Regions from separate parts of the Allobosea sp. GW821-FHT09G06 genome, predicted to be linked through region 1. Evidence: predicted binding sites of a transcription regulator. Region 1 holds the regulator's gene; the other holds the start of a gene.

Region 1 (4,418 bases):
GCCCATCGCCATGGGCGTCGGCATCCTGCTCTATTTCGCCGCTGATCGTGAGCCGGCATTATGGGCGCCGCTGCTCGGCCTGGGCATGAGTGGTGTGGCGGCCTTCGTCTTGCGTTTTCGCCCTGTGGCGTCGATGGCCTGCCTTGCGGCAGCGGCCGCCTTTCTCGGCTTTGCCGCCGGTGCCTGGCGGACGGCCGATATCGCGGCGCCGATGCTGGATCGGCCGCGCATCGGCAAGCTGACCGGCTTCGTCGAGAGCGTCGAGGCGCGCGACAGCGGCGCGCGGCTCGTCGTGCTGGTGACCGATCTCGCCAATGTGCCCGTTGATCAGCGGCCGAAACGGGTCCGCGTCAACATCCGGCAGGGCTCTGTCGCAGCCGGGGACCATATCGTCGCGACCGCGCGCCTGCTGCCGCCGCCGGGGCCGGCGCGGGCGGGCGGCTATGATTTCGGCCGCGACGCCTTCTTCCGCGGGATCGGCGCCGTCGGCAGCGTTTCCGGCAAGATTGCCCTAGTGCCGGCGCCTTATCCGATGCCGACGCGCTTAGCGATCGACGTGATGATCGACCGCGCCCGCAACGCCCTGACCAAACGCATCGCCGAGGTCGGGGGCGGGCAGGGCGGGGCCATCGCCGCCGCCCTCGTCACCGGCAAGCGCGGCCTGATCACCGAGGCCACCAATAATGACCTGCGTGCCGCCGGCATCTACCACATCGTCTCGATCTCCGGCCTGCATATGGTCCTCGCCGCCGGCACGATCTTCTGGCTGGTGCGCGCGCTGCTCGCCCTGTCGCAGACGGTTGCGCTGCACTGGCCGGTCAAGAAGCTCGCCGCGGTCGCGGCCATGATCGGCGCGACCGCCTATTGCGTCTTCTCGGGCAGCGATGTCGCGACCGAACGCTCGCTGATCATGACGCTGGTCATGCTCGGCGCGATCCTGGTCGATCGCGCGGCGCTGAGCATGCGCAATCTCGCGCTTGCCGCGATGATCGTTCTGCTGCGCGAGCCGGAAGCGCTGCTCGGGCCGAGCTTCCAGATGTCCTTCGGTGCGGTTGCGGCGCTGATCGCCTTCGCCGAGCGCTGGGAGAGACGAGACCGCAGCGAGCCGCCATCGGCATTGCCCTGGCCGCTCGGGCCGATCTGGACGGCGGCGCTCGGCATCCTCGTCACCACCATGCTGGCGACCGCCGCGACCGCTCCCTTCGGAGCCTATCATTTCCAGACCTTCAACCCCTTCGGCCTGCTCGGCAACGCCATGGCGCTGCCTTTCGTCTCGCTCTTCGTGATGCCGGCGGCCGTGTTCGGCGTACTCGCCTATCCGTTCGGGCTGGACTGGCCGGCCTGGGCCCTGATGGGGCTTGCCTCCGACGTCGTGCTCAAGGTGGCGCATTGGGTCGCGACCATCGATCATTCCACCGTGACGGTCGCGGCCTTCGGCTCAGGCGTGCTGGCCTGTTTCGCTGTGGCTTTGCTCTGGCTGACGCTCTGGACCACGGCCTGGCGCTGGTTGGCGGCCGTGCCGCTCATCCTCGGCGTTGCCATAGCCGGCAAGCCGGAGCGGCCCGAGATCCTGATCGAGCGCGACGGCTCGGGGCTGGCCGTGCGCGGCCCGGACGGGCGCCTCGCGATCGCGGGCAAGCCCAGCCGCTTCGTCCTGCAGCAATGGCTTGCCGCCGATGGCGACAGCCGCTCGCCCGAAGATCCTACGCTGCGTACCGGCGTCAGCTGCGACCGGTTGGGGTGTGTCGCGCAGACAGCCGACAAGCGCACGATCTCATATACGCGCGAGCGCCTCGCCATCATCGAGGATTGCCTGCGCGCCGACCTCGTCGTCACCGCCATCCCATGGAGCGGGGCTTGCAAGGCCAGGCTGGTCGAGCGCATGGCGCTATCACGCGATGGCGCGACCTCGCTCTACCGGACGGCATACGGGTGGAGCCGCCACATCTCGGAGCCAAATGCCGCCGAACGCCCCTGGAGCCGCCGGCGCGAGCCGCGCCCGGCGGTGTCGGCAACACCGTCGGCCAGTCAGCCGGCAACGGCGCAGCCTGCATCAGCCTCCGACAGTGAGGCCGATGCCGATGTCGAGCGCCTTCAGTAACGCCGCATCAGGTTGACGAGGCGGCCCTGGATCTTGACCCGGTCGGGACCGAGCACGCGGGTCTCGTAAGCCGGATTTGCGGCTTCGAGCGCGATCGAGGAACCACGCTTGCGCAGGCGCTTCAGCGTCGCTTCCTCGTCGTCGATGAGAGCCACGACGATGTCGCCGGTATTGGCCGTGTCCTGCCTGCGGATGACGACCGTATCGCCGTCGAGAATGCCGGCCTCGACCATCGAATCGCCGCGCACTTCCAGCGCGTAATGCTCGCCGGAGCCGAGCATGTCGGGCGGCAGCGAGACGGTGTGGCTGCGGCTCTGGATCGCCGAGATCGGCGTGCCCGCCGCGATGCGACCCATGACGGGAATGGCGATGGAATGCCGGCTGTCGTCCTCGACGGCTGTGGGCCGAGGCTTGGCGACGCTCGGTTGCGCACCGAGACCACCCTGCACGACGGCCGGGCTGAAGCGTGGACGCGGCTGCGGCGCGCCGAGCCCGTCCGGCATCTTGATGACCTCAAGCGCGCGCGCCCGGTTCGGCAGGCGGCGGATGAAGCCCCGCTCTTCCAGCGCCATGATCAGGCGGTGAATGCCGGATTTCGAGCGCAGGTCGAGCGCATCCTTCATCTCGTCGAAGGAGGGCGGCACACCGCTCTCGCGCAAGCGTTCCTGGATGAAGCGCAGGAGTTCGTGTTGCTTGCGTGTCAGCATGGTCGCCGCCAGCCCCTCAATGCGCAGATTCGAAACAAAGCACGAACACCATACGCGTTCTGCTTGTGTTCTGCAAGCTGCTACCGCAAGGGCAGGATATGGCAGGTATCGCCCTTCTTCGCCGGGGCGGCATGGGCCGGACGGATTGTCAACGCTTGCGCCCGTGCCAGCGTGCCGAGCATCGAGGAATCCTGCCGGTCGAAGGGCGTCGCGACCCAGCCTTCGGGCGTCAGCGTGAGCTCCGAGCGCAGGTAGTCCTCGCGCTCGTCGTTGCCTGGCATGTCGCGGCCGAGAATTGCGGGGATGCTGCGGTCGCGATCGGCATCCGAGATGCCGAGCAGCGCCTCGATCAAGGGCAGCACGAAAAGATGGCCGCAGACGATCGAGGAGACCGGATTGCCCGGCAGTCCGACCACGACCATCCGGCCGAGGCGCCCGGTCATCATCGGCTTGCCCGGCCGCATCGCGATCTTCCAGAAGCCGAGGGTCATGCCGGCGCGCGTCAGCGCTTCCTGCACGAGGTCATGCGCGCCGACCGAGGCGCCGCCCAGCGTGATCAGCACATCGGCATCGGCCTCGCGTGCCTGCGCGATCTTGGCTGCAAGGTCGGTATGATCGTCGCGGGCAATGCCGAGATCGATGACAGTGCCACCGGCCTTCTCGACCAAGGCGGCGAGCGAAAACGAGTTCGAAGCGACGATCTGGTCGCGGCCGACCGGTTCGCCCGGCGCCACCAATTCATCGCCGGTGGCGAGGATCGCGACGCGCGGCTTGCGCCGGACGGGCAAAGTCGGATGCCCCATCGCGGCGGCAAGCCCGAGCGCCGCGCTGTCGAGCACGCGGCCGGCTTGCAGCAGCACGTCGCCTTCGTGGAAATCCAGTCCCGCCGCGCGGAGGAACTTGCCCTTGGCCGGGGGGATGCGGACGCGGATCACCGGGCCGCCGACGCCGTCAGCGTCTTCCTGCATCAGGATGGTATCGGCTCCATCAGGCATCGGAGCGCCCGTGAAGATGCGCACGGCCTGTCCCGGCCCGACCGATCCGTCGAAAGCCCGGCCGGCGGCGGATTCGCCGATGACCGAGAGCGAGACGCCTTCCGCCATCTCGTCGCCGCGCACGGCGTATCCGTCCATGGCGGAATTCGCGAAGGGCGGCTGTGTCCGGAGCGCCTTGACCTCGCCGGCGAGCACCCGCCAGGCGCATTGCGCCAGCGGCAGGGTTTCTGCTCCCGTCGGCCCCGGAATGCTGTCGAGCAGCGCCTTGCGCGCGACGGGGACCGGAGTGAGCGCCATCAGCTAGCTTTTGCCTCGTAATCGCCGGACTGGCCGCCGGATTTGTGCAGCAAGCGGATGTTCTCGATCCGCATCGCCCGGTCGACGGCCTTGACCATGTCGTAGACGGTGAGACAGGCGACCGAGACGGCGGTGAGCGCCTCCATCTCGACGCCGGTCTGGCCCTTCATCTTGACTTCCGCGCGCACGCGCACGCCCGGCAAGGCCTCGTCGATGGCGAGATCGACGGCGATCTTGCTCAGCAGCAGCGGATGGCAGAGCGGGATCAATTCATGCGTGCGCTTCGCCGCCATGATGCCGGCGAGGCGCGCGGTGCCG
Region 2 (4,418 bases), on a different contig from region 1:
TCCTCATGGTCTCCGGGCTGCTCGCCGACGAACAGGATAGGTGCATCCAGCGGGCCTTCTCCGAAAACCGTCTGCGTGGCGTGGCAATGAAGCTCGCAACGCCGGCAGCGTTGCGCCGCAGCGGCCGCATCCTGCCAGGACGTAATCACGGGATCGTCGGCAGGCACCTCGGGCCGATGCCGAAGCTGCCTGACATGTCGTTCGGGTGGCTGCGTCGGGGCGCGCATCACCATATCCTCTGCTCGCCGGGCGGCGCTTGCGATCAGAGGCACAATCAATTCGGCCTCGGGTAGGTTCCGCCAGTATTTCACCGGCATCTCACTTTTCATCGCCTTCGGCTTCAGGCGGGCCGGATTGAAGATGTTGGCGTAGTAGGTGAGCCAATAGGCCTCCATGGCATCGCCGTCCGGCGCGTCGGCCTTGCTGGCGGCGGGACCGAGTTGGAGGGCCGTGCCGTCCCAGTGCAACGACCCCTGCGGCGTCATGATCGACCAGATCATCCCGGCGAAGCGCCCGGTGAAAAAGCTCGCGGCACGTTCGAGGATGAAATGCTCCGGCTCGAACCAGGCAATGAACGGGCCGTCCTCGCCCGCGCCCGACACGGCCCGGAACCGGACGAAGGCGGTCATCTTGTGCAGGTCGCGGCGCACCGAGCGGGCCATCGCCTCGGCGCGTGCGATGTCAGAATCGGCTGCATTGTCGAGCAAGCGCGGCTCGTCCTGCAAACGCAGCAGCAGGCGGTGCAGCAGGACGAAACGGCCGGCATCCCGATGACAGACGACGTTTTCGGCAAGCTCGATGAAACGGCGAGACACAGTCAGGGCGGCACTTCCGTCCGCGACCGGGGCGTCATTCTCCATCGTGAACAATCCGGCATCGTCCTCGCTCGTCAGCCAGGCGACGGCCTCGGGCTGGACGCCGGCGAGCGCCAGCCGGCGTGCCTCGCGGCGCCAGCCGGCAAAATCGGCTGGCCCGTTCAGCCGGGCCGCGATCACGGGAAGAGCGTCAATTGTCGCGGTTGCGGCTTCAACCGTGCCCGCAGGTTCGGCGCGTCGAGTCCGCTGCCCGGTCGCCAGCCCTCCGCGAGAATGAAATGCCGGATCGTCGCGAGCGAGCGCGTCAATCGACCGACATCTTCAAGCCGGAGCCGGCGCAACCGTCGCGAAGCCAGGATGCGATCGACGCTGCGCGTGCCAAGACCCGGGACCCGCAGCAAAGTCTCGCGATCGGCCCGGTTCACATCGACGGGAAAGCGCCCGCGCTCGCGCAAAGCCCAGGCGAGCTTGGGGTCGATATCGAGATCGAGCATCTCGCCATGCCCAAGGATTTCCTCCGTCTCGAAACCATAGAAGCGCGTCAGCCAGTCGGCCTGATAAAGCCGGTGCTCGCGCATCAGCGGCGGCGGCTGGAGCGGCAACTGGTGCGAGGCATCCGGGATCGGGCTGAAGGCCGAGTAATAGACGCGCTTCAGGCCGAAGCTGCCGTAAAGCCAGGCACTGCGATTCAGGATGGCGGAATCGCTCGCGCCGTCGGCACCGACGATCATCTGCGTGCTCTGCCCGGCCGGCGAGAAGGCCGGGGCCTTCGCGCTCTTCTCCCGTTCCTCGCGCGCGGCCTCGATCTTCAGTTTGAGGCCGCCCATCGCGCTCTTGATCTCGCCCGCCTGCTTCTCCGGAGCGAAGCGCGCGAGTGCCGCCTCGCTCGGCAGTTCGACATTGATCGACACCCGGTCGGCGAAAAGCCCGGCGCGTTCGATCAGATCGCGGCTCGCGCCGGGGATCAGCTTGAGATGGATATAGCCGCGGAACCCATGCTGCCGGCGCAGCGTTTCGGCGACGCGCACAAGCTCGGCCATCGTGTAATCGGCCGAGCGGATGATGCCCGAGGACAGGAAAAGGCCTTCGATATAATTGCGGCGGTAGAAATTCAGGGTCAGCGCGACGACTTCCTCGACCGAGAAGCGGGCGCGGCGAACATTGCTCGACGAACGGTTGATGCAGAAGACGCAGTCGAAGCTGCAGAAATTCGTGAGCAGGATCTTGAGCAGCGAGATGCAGCGGCCATCGGGCGCATAGGAATGGCAGATGCCGGCGCCCGTCGTGGAGCCCAGCCCCTTTCCATCACGCGAATCCCGTTTCGTGGTGCTGCTCGACGCGCAGGAGGCGTCGTATTTCGCAGCGTCGCTGAGGATTTCGAGCTTCTCCAGGACCGAGAGCTGTGCCATCACTCTTCCTTTTGTTCACTATATGTTCTTAAGGCGATCTCGGCCCGGTTTCAAGCCAATCCCTTGGATAAGAATGCTGGGCGGACCGGAGCGACAGGAAAATCCGCAATGAAAACAGCGCCGTTTCCGTCGATATCAGGTTATAGCAATGCTGATGCGGAACGATTCTGGATGCCGATGCAATGATTGAGATCAGAAGTTTCCTGCGCGACGAGACGAGCGAGCTTCATCGCGAACTGGATGCCATCGTCGGCGTTTTTTCGAACCGCATCGCGTATGCCCGCTTCCTGCAGGGGACGTACCGCCATCGCGCGCCGGTCGAGGCGGCGTTATTGAATGTCGATGCCGCGCGCACCTCCTCATGGCAGCCGCGCCAACTTCTGCCGGAGCTGGAGGCGGATCTCGCCGACCTCGCGCTCCCGCTTCCCGCGGCCGAGCATTTCCATCTGTCAAATGACATGGCTGCCTTCCTGGGAGCTGCCTATGTTCTCGAAGGCTCCGCCCTGGGCGCGCGCGTGCTGGTGAAGGGAGTGGATGCTCTGGGATTCGGGCCTGAATACGGAGCCCGCTACCTCTCGGCGCAGGCCGGCTCCCTCGACAGCTGGCGCATGCTGCTGGTCGCGCTTGAAGGGCTCGACCGGCAGGCATGGGATGCCGCAGCTCAAGCGGGCAGGGCGGTCTTCATGCATGCCATCCAGGCCTTCACCTCGGAAGAACTCTCTCTCGCATGACGACTGTTGATCTGACGAACTGCGATCGCGAGCCGATCCATATTCCCGGCAGCGTCCAGCCGCATGGCTGCATGATCGTGTGCGATGCCGAGGCGGTGACGATCAGGCGCCATTCCAGCAATGCCAGCGCCTTCCTCGGCCTGGGGGAGTTCGAACTCGTCGGCCGCAGGCTCGAAGAGGTTCTCGGCGGGCCGGTGGTGCATGAGATGCGCAATGCGCTCGCCCGTTCCGGCGTGCCCTCCCGAGCCGGCTTGATGCCCCGCTATCGCCTTCCCGTGCTGGATCGCGAGTTCGACATTTCGATCCATGCCTTCAAGGGCAACGCCATCATCGAGTTCGAGGAGAGCGTCCCGGCCGGGCCGAGCTCGCCGCTCGAATTCGCCCGGACGCTGGTCGGCCGGCTCTCGGACGTGACGACGCCGGCCCAGCTGATCAAGAACGCAGCGCGTCTGCTCCGGGCGGTGCTGCAATACGACCGGGTGATGATCTACCAGTTCGCGCCAGACGGCTCGGGCAAGGTCGTGAGCGAAGCCAAGCGCCCCGACCTCGAAAGCTTCATGGGGCAGCATTTCCCGGCAAGCGATATTCCGCAGCAGGCGCGGCAACTCTATCTCCTCAACCCGATTCGCGTCGTCTCGGATTCGAGCGGCGAGCGCTTTCCGATCACGCCCGTGCTCGATGCGGCTGGGGAGCCGCTCGACCTGTCCTATGCGCATCTGCGCAGCGTCTCGCCGATCCATTGCGAATATCTGCGCAACATGGGCGTCTCGGCTTCGATGTCGGTCTCGATCATCGTCGATGGCGCACTCTGGGGCCTGATCGCCTGCCACCATTACAGCCCGCGCTCGCTCTCGATGAACCGCCGGATCGCTGCGGAGATCTTCGGCGAGTTCTTCGCGCTCCAGCTCGGTGCCCTCACGCAGAAGCAGATGCTGCTCGCAGCGGAGAAGGCGCGGGACTTCCTCAACGGTCTGCTTTCGTCAGCGGCGCATGTGACCGATGCCTCCGGCTTCCTCGGCCAGCATCTCGCGGAGTTCCGCAACCTCGTCGAAAGTGACGGCGTCGGCGTCTGGGTGAATGGCGAGTGGCGGGCTGAAGGCAGCGCGCCGCCGGCCGAGTTCGCTGAGGAACTGGCCGCTTTCGCTGGGTCGGTCTGCGAAGGACGAATCTGGGCAACCACGGCGCTGGCCGAGGCACTGCCGTCAGCACGCATTTTCGCCGACGCATTCGCGGGTATGCTCGCGATCCCGCTCTCCCAGATTCCGCGCGACTACCTGTTCTTCTTCCGCAAGGAACTGGTCCATACGATCGAATGGGGCGGCGACCCCAACAAGACCTATACGACAGGCCCCCATGGCGACCGCCTGACGCCACGGCAGAGCTTCGCCGTCTGGAAGGAGACCGTGGCTGGTCACTCCAAGACCTGGACGCCGGTGGAGCGCGAGCTTGCCGAATCCGCGCGT

What was found. Region 1 encodes LexA, which represses DNA repair genes until DNA is damaged. Its sites were predicted from a motif close to TGTTCNNNNTGTGTTCNG; they were not measured.
Region 2: the regulator LexA is predicted to act here: its motif matches at 2,237-2,254, upstream of AC07NY_RS06120 (putative DNA modification/repair radical SAM protein).

What each region holds. Positions count from the first base shown of each region.
Region 1 covers NZ_JBWKOI010000004.1:165,115-169,532, forward strand. The annotation lists gene AC07NY_RS20005 (ComEC/Rec2 family competence protein) at 1-2,101, shown strand, start outside; gene lexA (transcriptional repressor LexA) at 2,095-2,808, opposite strand; gene AC07NY_RS20015 (molybdopterin molybdotransferase MoeA) at 2,889-4,100, opposite strand; gene moaC (cyclic pyranopterin monophosphate synthase MoaC) at 4,100-4,418, opposite strand, start outside.
Region 2 covers NZ_JBWKOI010000001.1:1,258,265-1,262,682, forward strand. The annotation lists gene AC07NY_RS06115 (UdgX family uracil-DNA binding protein) at 1-995, opposite strand, end outside; gene AC07NY_RS06120 (putative DNA modification/repair radical SAM protein) at 992-2,224, opposite strand; gene AC07NY_RS06125 (biliverdin-producing heme oxygenase) at 2,407-2,955, shown strand; gene AC07NY_RS06130 (HWE histidine kinase domain-containing protein) at 2,952-4,418, shown strand, end outside.